4 regions of the Paenibacillus sp. CECT 9249 genome follow, and region 3 is predicted to be linked to each of the others. Evidence: riboswitches for the same ligand, from Rfam matches in the RefSeq annotation. Region 3 holds a riboswitch; each other region holds the start of a gene.
What was found. Region 3 has a riboswitch for cyclic di-GMP ahead of LQ229_RS10845 (LPXTG cell wall anchor domain-containing protein). Riboswitches for the same ligand answer to the same signal wherever they lie in the genome.
Positions count from the first base shown of each region.

Region 1: it holds a riboswitch for cyclic di-GMP, as region 3 does, so the genes downstream of both, LQ229_RS24105 (MucBP domain-containing protein) here and LQ229_RS10845 (LPXTG cell wall anchor domain-containing protein) in region 3, are expected to answer to the same signal.
Region 2: it holds a riboswitch for cyclic di-GMP, as region 3 does, so the genes downstream of both, LQ229_RS19255 (HD-GYP domain-containing protein) here and LQ229_RS10845 (LPXTG cell wall anchor domain-containing protein) in region 3, are expected to answer to the same signal.
Region 4: it holds a riboswitch for cyclic di-GMP, as region 3 does, so the genes downstream of both, LQ229_RS13445 (transglutaminase-like domain-containing protein) here and LQ229_RS10845 (LPXTG cell wall anchor domain-containing protein) in region 3, are expected to answer to the same signal.

Region 1 covers NZ_CAKKLI010000057.1:24,862-29,271, forward strand. Annotated here, with positions in the region: gene LQ229_RS24090 (MBL fold metallo-hydrolase) at 38-856, shown strand; gene LQ229_RS24095 (Hsp20/alpha crystallin family protein) at 955-1,398, shown strand; gene LQ229_RS24100 (response regulator) at 1,680-2,057, shown strand; cyclic di-GMP riboswitch class I at 2,167-2,254, shown strand; partial or broken gene LQ229_RS24105 (MucBP domain-containing protein) at 2,405-4,410, shown strand, end outside.
Region 2 covers NZ_CAKKLI010000032.1:42,921-47,330, forward strand. Annotated here, with positions in the region: gene LQ229_RS19240 (flagellin) at 1-42, shown strand, start outside; gene LQ229_RS19245 (LCP family protein) at 64-1,530, shown strand; gene LQ229_RS19250 (zinc ribbon domain-containing protein) at 1,565-2,308, shown strand; cyclic di-GMP riboswitch class I at 2,418-2,508, shown strand; gene LQ229_RS19255 (HD-GYP domain-containing protein) at 2,641-3,504, shown strand; gene LQ229_RS19260 (response regulator) at 3,519-3,884, shown strand; gene LQ229_RS19265 (PilZ domain-containing protein) at 3,930-4,410, shown strand, end outside.
Region 3 covers NZ_CAKKLI010000011.1:35,881-40,290, forward strand. Annotated here, with positions in the region: gene LQ229_RS10835 (copper amine oxidase N-terminal domain-containing protein) at 1-644, opposite strand, end outside; gene LQ229_RS10840 (class D sortase) at 1,310-1,945, shown strand; cyclic di-GMP riboswitch class I at 2,041-2,130, shown strand; gene LQ229_RS10845 (LPXTG cell wall anchor domain-containing protein) at 2,267-3,613, shown strand; gene LQ229_RS10850 (hypothetical protein) at 3,795-4,232, shown strand; gene LQ229_RS10855 (TetR/AcrR family transcriptional regulator) at 4,260-4,410, shown strand, end outside.
Region 4 covers NZ_CAKKLI010000016.1:4,873-9,282, forward strand. Annotated here, with positions in the region: gene LQ229_RS27110 (hypothetical protein) at 56-178, opposite strand; gene erm (23S ribosomal RNA methyltransferase Erm) at 223-1,074, opposite strand; gene LQ229_RS27300 (erythromycin resistance leader peptide) at 1,364-1,408, opposite strand; cyclic di-GMP riboswitch class I at 1,972-2,056, shown strand; cyclic di-GMP riboswitch class I at 2,099-2,183, shown strand; gene LQ229_RS13445 (transglutaminase-like domain-containing protein) at 2,246-2,995, shown strand; gene LQ229_RS13450 (collagen binding domain-containing protein) at 3,457-4,410, shown strand, end outside.

The DNA of each region.
Region 1 (4,410 bases), on a different contig from region 3:
TCGCGTAATCAATCGTATTCCCGAAGAGGTGATTTTGATGATTCAATATTCAAACGAGCGAATTACCGTTTTCCAGAGCGCGTTGTTTCAGACCACTTCCACTGTCGTCAACCTCGACGACGGCATATTCATCGTAGATCCGACATGGCTGCCCGCGGAAATTAGCGAAATTAAGGGCCATGTGAAATCGATCCAGGGCAATAAGCAATGTTATCTTTTGTTTACTCATGGCGATTTCGATCACATTATAGGATATAACGCTTTCCCTGGAGCCATAACGATTGGCAGCGCCGGGCTGCTGAATCATCCGAATAAGGAAGGAACGGTCGGAGAGATCAAGGATTTCGACGCCAAATATTACATTGTCCGCGATTATGAGATCGAATTCCCTCAGCTCGATATCGTTGTGAAGCGCGACGGTCAGCAAGTTGCGATCGGATCGACCAATCTGACATTTTATTTGGCTCCGGGCCATACCGCAGACGGTTTGTTTACTATCGTTGATTCTATGGGCATATGGCTGGCAGGCGATTATTTATCCGACATCGAACTGCCTTATATTTATCATAGCGCGATTGCGTACGAACAGACGTTAAAGAAGGCGGAGAAGTTGATGAGCGCACACGACATTAAGTTGTTCATCCCAGGACATGGGCGGCATACTGTCGATCGTTCCGAAATGGCCGAGCGGATTGCGGTGTCGCTCGATTATTTGGAACGTTTGAAGCAGGCTGTTATGAACGGCGATGAATCGGCGATTGCGAAAATGGAGAGCGAACATCGATTTTTGTCGGCTTTTACAAAGCATTGCCATCAGGAAAACGTCGACATCATTCGCCAGGAATTTGCCGGGTAGTTGCGTCTGTGACCGGTAGGCAACTTGGGGAATAAATACCTGTGCGCTCGGGGATAATTACCTTGAAAACGAAAATATTCAAGGAGATGTTGCATCCAATGGCTTTAATTCCATATGAACCGTTCCGTCGTCTTGAAAATATGAGACGGGAATTAGACCGTTTTTTCACGAACGATTTTCCCGATTTCAGAACCGCATTTTCCCAACATACGGGCAATATGAATGTAGACGTATACGAAACCGAGAATGAAGTTGTCGCCACATGCGACATACCGGGTCTGGAGAAGAAAGAGGATGTCAATATCGATATTGAAAACAACGTCCTTTCCATCAGTGGTACAATAAATAAAGTCAGTGAAGTGAAAGAAGAGCAAATGCATCGGCAAGAACGGTTTTACGGCCGGTTTCATCGCTCTATTAGCTTGCCTTCGAACGTATCTTCCGAAGGAATCCAGGCAAAATACAAAAACGGGGTTCTGGAGATCCATATGCCGAAAGTGCAAGGAGATACCAAAAGAAGAATCGACGTTCAATTTCATTGAATTTTGAATGATTTCCCAGAAAATGGCCAATCTGTTTCGTACAGATCGGTTTTTTTTTGCGTTGGTAATCCCTTACAATTGGAAAAATATAAAAGTGTTGTTCTAACTGCTTGTATTGAACGAATACCCATTAACAAAGCGATATGCCGCACAACCGGAGCAGGCATGGAACATACGGTTTCGTGAAAAACACCTCTTTTGGGGGATGGCGCGATATGCTTGCATCTTTTAGAATTAATCCCTGTTAAGTACGACAATGGAAAAGAGGGTTCGTAATACGTATGAAATCTGTCATGGTTGTAGATGACGAAGTTTTCGCAAGGACCATGTTGAAATCCGTATTGACATCCAACGGGTTTCGAATTGCGGCCGAAGCCGCTGACGGCGACGAAGCCGTAGCTCTCTATCAAAAAGTGAGACCCGACCTCGTAACGATGGACATTGCGATGCCGGGCATGGATGGATTAACCGCGCTGAAACGTATAAAAGGACTGGACCCGCACGCCAAGATTATTATGTGTTCTGCGATTCAACAGAAAACGATCATCCTGGAGGCGATCCGTCTAGGGGCCAAAGATTATATCGTGAAACCGTGCCATGGTGCGGAAATCATAGAAACGATAGATAAACTATTTGCATCGAAACCAGGAATGCTGTAAAAATTGAAAATAATTACAAAAATTTTCAAAATGATAGTTGACAAAAGTCATTTAGTAAAATATATTAAAATTGGCAACACAAAGATAGGACTATTGTACTAATGCAAAATTGAAAACTCGGCACACTAATCGAAAGATTAGGTCGCAAAGCTTTGGAGTCTAATAGTCGTTTGACTAATGATCGTCCGGCTGCAATTAACAATCGTTAATGCGGCCGGACTTTTTATTTTCCTGCGTTCTCAACGGAATACTATATTCCGAGGAGCATATATCGAATCTTCGATGAGGAGGGTAGGGAAAATAGAGTCTGAAAAGGAGGATTCTAATGAAAAAATGAGGAGGTACATATGAAAGGGCGTTTAAAAGTCGTAGTCACATGGCTATGCTTGTTCACGGTTTTCTTCGGGCTGACGCCGGGAGCGTTCGGGCAGGCAGCCAATTCAGAGGAAGTGATCTGGCCGAATCCCGGAGCGATCAAGTTAAGCAAGACGGCGGAACCGACGGGGAAATCCGGCGAATGGGAAATCACGTTAAAAATTGAAGGCAAAAATATTAAGAGCCGTTCGGATGTCGTACTAGTAATTGATAAATCGGGGAGTATGACGAAGAGCCCGAATCAAAGCCGGCTGCCGAAGGCGAAAGAAGCCGCGAAGAAATTCGTTGATAACTTGCTCATCCCGGGCTCCGAAACAAGAATTGCGGTTGTCTCTTTCAGTGATAGTGCTAGCACTGTTTCCGACTTTAGTGGAGTTAACCAAAAAGCTTCTTTAAAAACGGCAATTGAAAGGATTACGGCCAGCGGCGGCACCAACATTCAAGCAGGTTTGTACAAAGCTCGCACATTGCTAGATGGGAGTTCTGCCCAGAACAAGGTCATTGTGTTATTAAGTGACGGAGAGCCGACATATAGTTACAAGGCTATAGCAGCAGAATCCCAATCATGGCCGGGAAATAAATATAATTTTGCACTTACTAATTTTGGTACCTATAACACCATTCTCGGTGACGGCAGTAACTACAACCTGGAGAAATCAGGCTGTTTTCTCGGTTATTGCTGGGGCGAGACATACAAAGTAAATGGGCATGAAGTTTTAGATAACGGAATAGCCACTTTATCAGAAGCGAAGCTCGCTCAAAAAGCAGGAATTGGAATCTACTCGATCGGACTTGATGTAGGAAGCGGCAATAATGCGGAATACGTACTCAATAACAGCCAAAACAAAGGCTACTACTCTGCTAGCAGCGCTGACTTGGATAAAATTTACTCCGAGCTGGCAGGAAAGATTTCGTACGCCGCTCAGAACGCAATCATTACCGACCCGATGGGCGAAATGTTCAATCTGGTCCCGCCGGCTGGATCTTATACTCCTTCTCAAGGAACGATATCTTGGGATCCTGTCAGCGAGACGTTTACTTGGGAAGCCGGCAACATTATGGAAGGCCAACCCGCAACGTTAACTTACAAAGTCGTGATGGATCAAACCAAGAATCCGGAATCCAACAAACTGTACCCGACGAACGGCACGACGACCATGAACTACACAGATGTTAACGGTCGGGATACGTCTAAGAATTTTGAAGTGCCAAGAGTCAGCATCGGCAGTGGATCCATTCTAATTAAAGGCTATAAAGTCAATGCGAATGGAGAACCTGTCAATGCGGACGGCGAAGTCGTTGAGGGTCGGGAATTCGCTGAACAGTTGCACAGTGAATATTTCAAAGATTCTAACGGCAACGAAGCTCTTGAAAGAGGAGTACCATATACGGTCACAGCGCCTATCCTTTCAGGTTACCAACTTAAAGTAGGAACCAGCCCGCAAGATGTCACATTGACGACAACGAATTTAACGCCTACTATTTGGTTCGGTTATACGGAGGCTGTTGAACAAACTGTTACCGTCAAATATTTGGAACAAGGTTCAAATAAAGTACTGGCTGAAGCGACAACGGTGAATGGAGTCGCAGGTCAAACGATCGAACTGACCGCCGAGGAAGTACCGGGCTACACGCCGACGAAGTTGAAGGACAGCTACACGTTCACCGCTGCGGAAGGTCAAGAGTACATCTTCCACTACACGGCGAACGAACAGAAGGTAACGGTACGCTATGTTGACGAAGACGGTCAAGATCTGATCGACCCAACGACTCATGATGGCAAGACAGGTCAAACGATCGAACTGACTGCCGAGGAAGTACCGGGCTACACGCCGACGAAGTCGAAGGACAGTTACACGTTTACCGCTGACGAAAACCAAGTGTATACGTTCCATTACACGGCAGGGGATCAAACTGTAACAGTACGCTATGTTGACGAAGCAGGCCGAGATCTGATCGACCCAACGACTCATAAAGG
Region 2 (4,410 bases), on a different contig from region 3:
GCCAATGCGAGTATGCAACATGTACTCTCGTTACTGCCATAGAAACATACAGGGGGCGGCAATATGTATTGCATGAAATGCGGAAACAAAATGACGCAAGGCGATGACTTCTGCGATTCCTGTGGAAGTCCTTTTCATTTTCAACAACAAGTAAATCCGGGAGTGAACGTTACAGTCTCTGATGAGGAATTAGCGTGGTTTACAGGCAAACGATCCGAAGAATACGCTCAGATGTGGAAACAAAACCGTGCATGGAACTGGGCGGCTTTTTTCTTCGATGCTTATTGGTTGATGTATCGAAAAATGTATGTGTACTGCACGGTTTTTCTGGCAGTCTGGTTTGCTGTCATGATGCCACTCACATACGTCATCATGGAAAAGAGCGAATCCATATTTATCGGGTACACTTTCGTTTTGCTAATGTATGTCTTCGTCAAAATTTCACTTGGTTCTGTTGCCAACAAGCTGTACTTGCACCATGCAAGAAGAAAGATTTCACAGATTAAGCAGATTCCGTGGAAAGATGCATCGATGGAACGAGAGATCAGGCGGAAAGGCGGGACGAATCTGGCTCTGCCAATCATCGTTGTGTCCATCCCGTATATGGTCGTTTTGTTGATCGGTATATTCTATTTTGTCACTATGTATCAACACATGCAAAAAGCGGCGGAATACCTTCAGCAACAGAACCGCATCATGGAGACGAGTGAACATCTACTGGATACAACATCAAACGATGATCAAGCGACAATGGATGATCTTGAATGGGACGGCGATCAATGGGTACATATTTTATTGCTCGGTGGTGATCGGGATGATCTTCTGGCCTATACCGACAGTATCGTTGTAGCTTCCTTAGATACGGATCGAAAGAAAGCATATCTGTTTTCGATTCTTCGAGATACCTATGTTTCAATGCCTGGTCATGAAGGTGGCAGAATAAACGAATTCAAAACAAAGGGTGGCATTGACTTGGTCAAGCAGACAATTAAAGATTATACAGGTATATCTATCGATTACTATGTGTTTGCAGACTATGAGGGATTTATTAACTTGATTGATGCGATGGGCGGCATTGACTACGAAGTGGAAAAACCAATGGAGTATGCCCCTGAAGGAGAAGATCCGGAATACCATATTCAATTGGATGAAGGTTATCAGCATTTGGATGGACATGAAACGCTGCAATACGTTCGATTTCGAATGGATGCGATGGGCGATTATGCAAGAACCGAACGCCAACGCAATATTTTGGTTGCCATACTGGACAAGCTTAAGGATCATGCCTCCATGCCAACCATGTCTGATCTGATTCATTCGATGAGTTCATACGTGATAACGGATATTTCAATGGGTGATCTGTTACAGCTTAGTAAAGTCGCATTCCAACTGGACATAGATGACGTTGAGAGTATTCAGTTGCCGCCAATCGAACTCATTCGTGAGGTAGTAATCGATGATAAAAATGTAATCGCCGTTGATGAAGCCCAATTGCAAGAGTATGTGCAAAATGTGTTGCATGATCAATAGCCTCCAATGTCATTTCTGAGACAATCTACTTACTTTGAACGCCAACATTGATTCCAAGGTTAAGCATTTGGAAGCGAAGTCTTCGATCACTAACTATCTCAAATACAAAGCAGGTGATGAAACGTTGCAAAAATTTGTCCGTACCGTCAATACAAGTGACGCGTTCAAGATGAAACTCGATCATTTGGAGCGGGAATACAAAATTAAAATGCAGTCGATCAAGGAAGAGATTGCACAAAAAGAATCCGAACTCAGTAAGTACAATATGACAGGTGTCGGCGGTCAGCTTGGCGGCGGATTCCTCCGTGTAATCGGATGGGCTGTTGTCATTTTCAGCTTGCTAGTCTTCCTCATGGGATTTACGTTAGTGAGGACTGATGGCTCAGTTGCGATGGTGATCCTTTTCATTGCCGTCGTCATCTTGATCATTGGTATTGTCCTCATTGCCAAAGGAGCATCCATCCGCAATACAGCGTTGAGCAGACAACAAGAAGTGCAGGAATTGAGTCATTCATTGGAAACCGAGCTGGAACAATTGCGAGATGAAATGCAGAACATGGAACAGTACTATCAGGATGAAATGGTGAAGCAAAAGCTCTGGTATGAACAACATATGCTGAACCAACAAGAACTCCTTGAACAAGAAGTATCTGCGATTCGACAAGCCGATCCTGCCACTGCAAACATTGTAGATGATACAAAAGAATGTCCGCAATGTGCGGAGACGGTGAAAGCAAAAGCACGGATATGTCGATTTTGTCATTACGAGTTTGCGTGATTAGCAACTCCAAGGTATGATAGAGTATTTCACCAATGTGAATTGTGTTTTGACAGAATCCATTTCAATCGATAAAATAAAATATAAAAATTCGACATAATTTTCTGTGATACGACAAAGGCAAAGCTAATGAAAATTAGTGACGCAAAGCTAAAGGAGCTAAGGTGAATGTCCATTCACTATGCTAGCCAGTTACCGAAAGACAGGGATCATCATGCACTCCCATGCTTCGGCAAGGGAGTGTTTTTTATTTTTACAGCAATGGCAGGTGTCCTAGAATGGATAATCAGTTCAATAAATTGATATTTACGATATGGTGCGAAAGAAATCCGATGAAAGTTGCATTATGGATTGCAGTGGCCCTCCTCTTTTCATTAACGTTTCTATCGAAAGCATCGTGGATGATATTGCTTGAAGAAGTGTTGATGATGCTAGCTTTGGGATTCGTATTCAGGAGATGGTATGGACTTGCAATCATCAGTCTATTGCTAACGACAATGAATGTAGAGATGATAAATTCCGACTCATTTTCATTGACTCCCCACATATTAAGCTGGGCGTTGTTGTTCTTTTCGGGGTATGTTGTGGCACTGCTAATCAATATATCCCTGCTTGCTCGAAATCAGATGATCGAGCAGATCGAGACACTATTACACACTATGTATCTGAAGGACACTTATACATTCGAACATCTACATAAAGTCGCAAATTATGCCCGGCAGATGGCCAAGCAATTGAAGTTGGGCCGCAAGCAGTGCCGTTCTGTTTATTTGGGTGGATTACTGCACGATATCGGCAAACTTGGTATTCCGGATCATATCCTGCAAAAACCTGCGAAACTCACCAAAGAAGAATATGCCATCATGAAAGAACATCCTCACTATGGATATGAGTTACTTAAGCACAGCAAGCCACTTCAGAAAGAAAACATCCTCGACATGGTTCTGTTACATCATGAACGTTTTGACGGCAGTGGTTATCCGATGAAACTGAAACAGAACCAAATTCCGTTTTTGACTCGGATCATTTCAGTTGCAGATGCGTTTGACAGTATGACTTCAAGACGCAGATACAAAGACAAAAACGATATAACGTACGTTCTCAACGAATTCAATGATAAACGAGGAACGCAGTTTGATCCTGAGGTGACAGACCTCATGATAAAGATGATTGAAAATCAATGTTTGCAAACATAGAAAGAAGTGATGGTATGGCACGAATCATGGTTGTGGATGATTCCATGTTTATGCGAAGAATCCTAACCTCCATATTGACGGAAATCGGACATGAAGTGGTTGCTGAAGCAACGAACGGACAACATGCAATACAACTGTTCACAAACAACCCAATCGATCTCATCTTGATGGATATCACCATGCCGGAAAAAAGCGGGTTGTCTGCACTGAAAGAAATCAAGCAGATCGATGAGTCAGTCAAAGTTATCATGATATCCGCTATGGGACAACAATTTTTCATACAGGATGCCTTGTCTTCAGGGGCAGACGATTTTGTTGTTAAACCGTTTCAGAAGGACAGGGTGCAAGAAGCGGTGAATCGAGTGCTGAACAAACGCTGATCATCGTCAAGCAAGAACAAACTCAAAGAAAGGACAAGATTGAACATGGACATCGTGATAGGGGTAGCAACGGCAATCGCATGTTTGGTTGTGTTATGGCTGTTGTACTTGTATCATTCGAAGCGAATGAAGAAGAAAGATGCTGAGATCAATGAATTGCTGGTAGCGATAAAAAACCTGCAAGATAAATTGAAAGACAAGGAAAGAAGAAAGGCTTTTCGGGTCAAACTGCTCGAACACAAATGTACGATTGAGTTTGTAAACTTCGGTGATCCAGCATTAGAAAAATTATTACACAGAAAAAGCGAAGGAATCGTCAAGGATGTCAGCCGCACAGGAGTGAAGCTGGTTTGTCCGTTTGATTTGCCTGTCAGAAAAGACATTACGCTCATTCTGCAATTTATGATCCATGAGGAAGAATTCACTTTCAAAGGCAAGGTGGTACGCAAAGAGGAACACTCAGAAGAAATTACTTATGGCATCCGATTTATCGAAGTAAATGTGAAGGATCAACAACGATTGATTC
Region 3 (4,410 bases):
CCTCCGCATTCGTAGCCCCCTACGTCTTCTCTTAATCCGTAATACATGCCATTGAGATCCTTCAGGTCGCTGAGATTTGCAGTTGGCTGCTGAACTTGAGGCGGTTCCGCAGGAGACGGATTGGACGGTTGTTGCTGCTTGGCTGTGTATTCGTCCAGCCGCTTCTGCATCTCTTCCTTCGTGATACCAAGCTGCTTCAGCAAGCGATCCGTGATCACCGTGATTTCCCGATTGACCTGATCCCAATGGACGATCGCGCCCGTGGACTCCCCGATGAAACGAAGCGGAACCATGGTGCTGCCGTTCGCGATTTGAGCGCTTTGGCTGAGCGGAACCTGCTTCCCGTTCACGACCGCCTGCGTGTCGTCAATACGCAGGACGATCGTCAATCCCTCTTTCGATCCTGTCACAACCTGATTGGTTTGATCCCAATCCACTTCTAATCCCATCGCTTCAAAAAGCGGACGGAACTGCACAAGCGTCGCACCCTTGATCGTGAGCGGTTGAACCTGGAAAGCGATTTCCGCCGTATCGACGAATACCTTCACGGGCCGTTCGCCGGCAGCGAAAGTTCTGTCGGGGTGTACCGCGATGAGAGTGGCGAAAAACAGCATACATACAAGTATGGGGCGGTACCAACGCAAACGAATCCCTCCCTGATCTTCATTTGAATGAACTAAACATAAAATACACATTTTTCCTGTAACCTCCAAGGTGCAAAAGTCGCTTTTTTGACGCAGCTTATCCCGAGTAGAAGCACTAATTTCTGCAAAAATAGTCCATTTCATAAGAGCGCTGAGCGGCTGATGTCCCGTCGGGCGGGCTAACGAAACGTAAACACGCTAATCGCCTGTAAATTTCCTTGTTGCTGGTATAACGAAACGAAAACACGCTAATGAGGGAAAAAAGGCGGTAAAACGGTCGATTTCCAATGATTAGCGATCCGTACTTTCGTTAGATTGGGAACTCCTTCATTTTGAGCCCAATAAGGATCGTCAGTTTCGTTAGCGCCAAATTAAGAAGCGCAGATCCGCGCGGATCGCCTTCGGATGTAGGGAGCTATCCCCTTCTATATGCGCAATCAAGCCAGTTACATTAACGACGGCGAATTATGCACTGGACTCCAATTGCAGGTTTCTGAATAAAAGGATCTTTCTTGCGTGTGGTGGGTTATTTTACCTATTATAAGGTAATCCATGGTATTGAACTGGATTTTGAGGGGATGAAACAGTAAAATTTAATTGTATAAAAAGGGAAAATGTAGAGGCCGAATCATTAGTATAAAGACAAGCCGAAGGAGATCAATCACATGCGAAAAATGCTAGGCGTACTCTTTGTGCTGGCTGGTATAGGGTGCGTGACTTTCGCTGTCATCCAATACGTCGGACATCAACAAAATTTGAAGGAAGCAATGGCAGAAGCGAGCGCTTTGATTCGTCTGTCGGACACCGGCGGCCATTCGAATGGAGAACGCGTGGATCAGGTATCCTACCGCGATCGCGATCGCTTGATCGATAAATCGGAGTTTGATCCGAAGCCGAACGATGTGATAGGAATGCTCGAAATTCCAGTGCTGGAAGCGGAGTTGCCGATTATCGAAGGTACGGATGAGGAGATGCTCGCGCGAGGGGTCGGGCACTACAGCGCTACCGCTTTTCCTATGGATAACGAGCAAATTCTGCTATCGGGGCATCGGGACACCGTTTTTCGAAATTTCGACCAGTTGTCGATAGGGGATCGTTTTATCGTTAAACTGCCCTATGGAACATTTGAATACGAGATTCAAAGTACGGACATCGTCGATAAAGACGATACGTCCGTCATTCGTTCTATGGGAACCGAGGCGCTGGTCGTGTCGACCTGCTACCCGTTCCGCTACGTAGGGAATGCGCCTGAGCGTTATATCCTGTATGCTTACCCGGTCGAAGATGAGGGGGATTCCTGACCAGGGGCCTCTATTCAAGTCGCGAAGAATGTAGACACGATTAGAAAAAAAAGATATAGTAAATATGTGGATATTTTTCGATAATTTCATACATCGTACGACAATAGCAAACCCGCCGAAAGGTGGCGACGCAAAGCTATAGGGGCTAACGTGAACGATAAACACTATGCCAGCCAGTTGCCGAATACGACGGAAGCCTCCGTCTATTTTTGCAATGCATGTAAATAGTAGACGGGGGCTTTTTGTGTTTTGGAAAGTTGTAGATATATTGTATAGGTTCAGAAGCTACAATACGACGTCTCGGATACGAATTGGCACACGGTGCAGTTCAAAGCGATCGTACAACCCGGCCAAGCGGGCAAGAATATTATCAACATCGCTTCCGTACATGCCGACAATGTCAAGACGCCTGACAGGCCGAGAGAAGATGTGCAAGTATACCCGAGAAACCCAATGATTGAATCGGAGAAGTTTGTCACGAATACGGATGTCACGAAGACGACATATGAAGTCGGGGACATCGTCTCCTATACGATTCGTGTAAGATCTGTGGTCAGCGACACCTATCTGGAGAATCTGACGATTACGGATCATTTGCCGATAGGGCTGGAATACGTTCCGGGCAGCTTACGGGTGGATGGCGTATCCGTTACGGATGCGCAAGACGGCGATGCCGGCCATTCCGTTACCGGGCAAGTATACGGTTCATTTGGCGATGTATGGGATATGAACTGGCATACGCTGGATTTCCAGGCCGTCATACTTGAGGGCCAAGGCGGTCGGACGATCGAAAATACGGCACTCGTGACCGGCGACAACATGGAGCAGCCGGGCGAACCGACGGAAAAAATGGTTGTAGAGCCGGAGCCGCCGGTTGAACCGCCTGTAGATTCTACCGATCCGGATGGCGGAGATCGGGGCGGCGGCGATGGAGGAAGCCCGGATGACAATCCATGGCGCTCCCCGGTCGTTGAATCCGAGAAAATCGCGAAGGATTTGAACGGGGGCAGCATCCGAGTCGGTGATGTGATCGAGTATACGATCCGGATGCGCAACACGGTTTCCAACAGCCAAGTCACCAACCTGGTGATTTCGGATTTTCTTCCGGAAGAACTGAAATACGTAACGGGTTCGTTGAAGGTCGACGGCCAAGCGGTAACGGATGCCGTGGATGGCGATCAAGGTTCGTATGTCGACGGCAAGGTCAGCGGACGATTCGGCACCATTACGGATACCGACTGGCATACCATCGTGTTCCGGGCCGAAGTGGTATCAGGGGAAGCCGGCCAGACGATCCGCAACACGGGTGAAGTGACCGGGGATAACCTGAATCATTCCGATCATCCTTCCGAAGACATCGTCATTGGCGATGGAAGCGGCAGCAACCCAGGCGTGCCCGGTACTCCGAACAACCCGGAAGGAGAGAACTCGGATTCTGCCTTCCCAGATTCCGGGCTATCCGACGGATCAAGCGGGTCGGGCGATTCCAATTTATCCGGCGGATCGAATGTATCCGACCAATACGATGCTTCGAGTGATCCGGCGAATGCCGAGTCAGGCATAGGCCATAAGCTGCCGAATACGGCTACGAATATGTACAGCTATTTGCTGGCTGGATGTATCATTCTGCTTGCAGGACTGTTCCTGCTAAGAAGAAAAAAAGCATAAAGTTACAGGTGCGAAGGGGACCGGAGCAATCCGGCCCCTTTTCGTTTGATTTATGGAGTGTTGCAGCTAACACATATTTTTCCAAAAGGGATTGACAATGAATGGTGATATAATGAATATATATTCAGTCATTTATATTGAGGTTACAAATCACTTTAAGAAAAAATGGGGGGAATAAAAAATGAACGAAGTTAGTGAAAGAATTCAGGCCTATTTTAAGGATTTCGAGCATGCGAACAATGTGTACGATCCGGATCTTCTCGATCCCTTGGTAAACGATCCTTTGGTGGGTGCTTATCCATCCGGCGATGTACATGCGGTGAAGAAAGAGGATTACTTGGCGGGGACAAGAGAGTCGGGTGAATACTTACAATCTTTATGTTATAAATATTTCAAGCTTACGCCTGTAAAGGAAACTCCCTTAAAAGACAACTATGTGTTGGTAGAAGTGAAAGGCACGGCGAGAGTGGAGCAAGCTTCGGGTCAATCCTTCGACCTCGTCCATGATTCTTTCTACATCCTGCATGTCAAGGAAGAATCGATCAAGATGGTCTTTACGATTACTCATGACGCCCCTATACAAATGATGCAGGACCAAGGATTTTTAACAGCGGAGTAAATGAAGAACGGAAGGAGCGGATGAACGTTGAGCAAGCAGAAAGAACGCTTTGAGGCAATGAGAGCCGAGGCCACGGAGAAGATTTTATTATCGGCAGCCAAACTTTTCGCTCACAAAACGTTTGGCAAAACCACAATGCAGGACATTGCGGAAGACGCCGGTCTCAGTAAAGGATTAG
Region 4 (4,410 bases), on a different contig from region 3:
CCATTCCAACAATCGCTACCTCCAGTTTCCCACGCCGCCGCATATGCCGTCCGTGTCAAGCTCCAAACCTGCCGTCGACGGCAATCGACGCTCCGGTAACAAAGCGTTCGCTTTCTCCAGCTAGATGAGCAACCATGGCTGCGATATCGTTGACGGACGTAACCGAACAAAAATCCAACTGCCTATTTTAAGGAAGTTGGATTTTTTTCTTCAAAAACGGTCTCATGTCCTCTTGTTTGCTCTTGGCCAATAATGACGCGGTACCATTTGAACCATTGTTTGAAAAACCGTCCCCCATTGTTTTTCATTGAGTGTTCCGATAAGCTGTTCATGGTTCATTTTTAGATTCCTTCTCAAATGCTTCATTTGGGGCGGAGTAAAGATCCCTCGTAAAGCCAAATCGATAGGGCTTTGCGGTTCTTTTAGCGCGTATTCGGCAAGCCCTGCAAAAGCAATGCAATCTTTGGACGCTATAACCGCTTCTTTTTTGCGTGTGATCGTCACCATGGCCGAGTCCACCTTGGGAGGAGGGGAGAAATGATCTCGGGAAATGGTTTTCACCAAGCGAATGTCGAACCGCATTCTCCAAACTAAAACATAAGCATTTTTAATGAAGTTTTGCGTGAATCGTCTGGCCGCTCCTTTTTCCATGACGATGACGCCTCTTTGAAAGCTGCTTGAAGGATGGTTCAGAAGCTTCTTCATAATTGGCGTTGTGATGGCGTACGGAATATTGGAGACAACAACAAACTTTTCTTTGGGCAAACGGATTTTCATCATGTCTTGATGAATAATGATTGTATTTGGATGTTGCGCGGTTTTCCGTTTGAGTATGTCGACAAATTTGGCATCGTATTCCACCGCTAATACCTTTCCGGCTCTTTGATTCAACACAGTTGTCAAGGCGCCCTTTCCAGCTCCCAACTCTAAAACGGTATCTTCGATGCTTATATTCGCTCGATCGACAATTTCATGAATCAACTTCTTGTTATGCATCAAATGCTGGCCGGAAAAATTGGGAGGCTCCCCGCGGCTTAACTTTTTCCCGCTGTACTTATGAATTTTTTTGGTCATATTATCTCCGCCTTTCGCAATTAAAAAAATCACAGGCGATCTGCCTGCGATTCAGAGTAAAGGGAAGAAGACCCATCTTTAATTAAGGGGTTTGCCAAGGTAGCCGTCACCTAATAAACCTTCCTTTTGTCTTGCAAAAGAAGGTAAACAATCCATAAAAAAAGAAAGGCAGAACGATCCGCCTTTCTACACATTACATATTTGCTATGCGAACATGAAGATTATTAAAAAAGGACAGACTGATCCCGTTTACTCCGCCTACGCAAGCAGAGCCTTTGAACGTATTCAATTACCGGTTCAAAGTAGGGAAACGCAGTCTCATTGAATGTGTCACTTTTTAATAATCCTCCTTGAATTTTAAAAAATATAACTATCAATATAAATGGTTTTGCGGAAAAAGTCAACGATTCCATCTTCGATTCAGCTTCGGCGTACGAACACAGCATCTGAATGGCGCTAACGAACTTGAGAAACGCTATAGCCGTAAAATCGATGCCATTTCAAATTCAACGAAACTCCAAGACGTTATTAGAGCGAAATACCGCCGCATTACCTACTATTTTGATGAATAACAATTTCTAGTTTCGTAAGAAAATATAGAAGCTCCATTTCCTTCGAATAACGATGCTAGGTTTCGTAAGCTGTATTTGCGGTATCGCTTGTTCCCGCTCGCTACTTCCCAATATTCCAGTTCCGCCAACTTATGCGGCCCGCCGGGCATATTGGTCCGATATTCGCAGGTAATCTGTTAATTACAAGCGTCAAACAGTGATTTTTTGCATTTCAATCGCTCCTTTTTCATTGATATGGCCTTTTGTTACCCATTTTTCCCAATTCTATACTAAAGCGATAGATTTTAAATGATAGATATGATAGAATATGAGCAACAAAGCGAATTCACGATAATGGCAAACCTGTTGAAAGGCAGGGACGCAAAGCTACAGGGCCTTCTCTTATGATAAGATGGCAGCCAGTTACCGAAGGGACAAGCTTTTTTTGTTTTTCTTCCCCAAAATAAAGCTTTACACGATAATGGCAAACCTGTCGAAAGGCAGGGACGCAAAGCTATAGGGCCTTCTTAACTATAAGATGGCAGCCTGGCCGCCGAAGGGAGTTTTATAGAGTGTGCAAGTTCGTACTGTTTCTATCAGCAGTTTTTATTTTTTGTTCCATGTTGCAAGCAATGCCGGTTCACGCCGAAGAAGGAAGCGCCTGGTTGAATAAAGCCAATGTGAAGGATGGAATTGTAAGCGTTGCATATGATGTGAAAACGGGTGTGAAAACCAAACTCCAGATTGCCAAAGGCGAGGAGAAGTACACCTATACTTTGAAGCCCGGCAAGGTAGACGCCTTTCCTCTTCAATCGGGCAACGGCGAGTACACCGTTAGCGTATTGGAGCATGTCAGCGACAATAAATATCGAGTGATGAAGAAGGATACGATCAAGCTTGAACTGGCCGATAACGCGAAAGTATATCTGAATTCCATTCAGAATGTAAGTTGGAAAGAGGCGAATCAAGCCGTTCGCAAGGCGAAGGAGTTAACCGAAGATCTGACCGCGGATACGGATAAAGTGAAGGCGATCTACAATTATATTATCAACCATATTAAATACGATGATAGTTTGGCAGTTTCCGGGGAGTATGTGCCTCAGATCGATCCGATCTTGACGTCGAACAAAGCGATTTGTTACGGATACGCTTCCTTATTTGCCGCAATGTTGAGAAGCGTCGATATTCCGACTCAATTGGTTATGGGCAAGAGCGAGTATGTCGATACGTACCATGCCTGGAACAAAGTGTATTTGGACCATCAATGGGTGACTATCGATACAACGGTGGATGCGGGTTGGAATGGCAGCAGCACCGCTTTCGACATGATCAAAGACGCATCCAAATATACTGCGACGAAACATTATTAAGATAGGCATGGAAGCCTTGAGTGTGCACTCGGGACTTCTTTTTTACGTTGATTCATTTCTTTTGTGAAATGTACTTATCCAAGAAAAACGAAGGTATGCTTTATCCTTGACGTAATGAAACATAATAGTTATTATAGAGTTTTTAAGTCCGTGTTTAAATCAGAAAATGTCGGATCTTGTGCGGAAACTCAATATAGTTATATGACACTTCTTTTTTTATTCAATTAAAGATAACTAATACCTTTAAAATCTATAATACCGAATCGACGACATATCGCATGAACCATGTTTAGAATTTGTTAAGAGGCGGGGTTTACAATGGGTATGGGTCCATCAATCATGGAGGGAGTTGGTCGTGGAAAGGTTTGGAACAGCCGGACTGACGCTTCAAGGATATTTAAAATAAGATTAGGAGAAATGTTATCAAAATGGGAAAAAAGGCAAGTGTAGTTATCATTGGTTTGTTGCTTATTTTACAAAGTATGTTTGTCGGAGGTGTTGTGCAAGCGGATGAATCGGCAACACCCGAAAGTTTGTTGCTCGTCGAGGCCGGGGAAAATGAAACCGGTACGGTAACGGACGCCGTATACAATCCATCGCCGGAGGAATCGGGCAGCATTTTAACGAAAGTGACCCTTACGGACGAGCAGGGAAATGTTGTTGATACGGTTCTGAATCCGGACAGCCGCTTGGAAATCGGCTCGGCGGTCAACTTATATTACGAATGGGAATTGCCGGATCCACACGGCTACAAAGCGGGAGACAAATTCACGTTCCAATTGCCGCGTCAATTTGAAATTTTCACGGATATCGATGCGCCTCTGACCACGGCCGACGGCGGAACGGTGGGCAACTTTACGGTAGATCGCAGCGGACAGGTAGTGATGACTTTCAACGATTACGTGGAGAATCATTCCCGCGTGAGCGGTACGTTGCAAATCCGCACGGAATTCACCAAAGAGGTTGTCAATGGCAATACGGAAGTTACCATCGTATTCCCGGTGAAGGGCGGGGAGCAAACCGTTACGGTGCAAATCAAGCCCGAGTCCGGAACCGCGTTGGAGAAACGCGGCGATTTGGTCGAGAGCGGCGACATTCAGTGGACGATTGATATCAATAAACAATTAGAAGCGATCAAACATGCGGTTGTGACGGACCCGACACCGGATGGATTGGAATTGATCGCGGATTCCATTAAAGTGTACCGCCTTCAAGTGAACGGCGACGGTTCGACGGCGACGGGAGCCGAGCTCGATCCGCAAGCGTATGCGATCGAAATCGATTCTTCGGGCGCGGGTTTCAAGCTTTCTTTCCGCGACGAAACGATTAATAAAGCTTATCGTGTGCAATATGCGACGCGCGTTGTGGGAGAAGAGACCAAGTTTGCCAACACGGCTACGCTGTCGGGAGAGGAC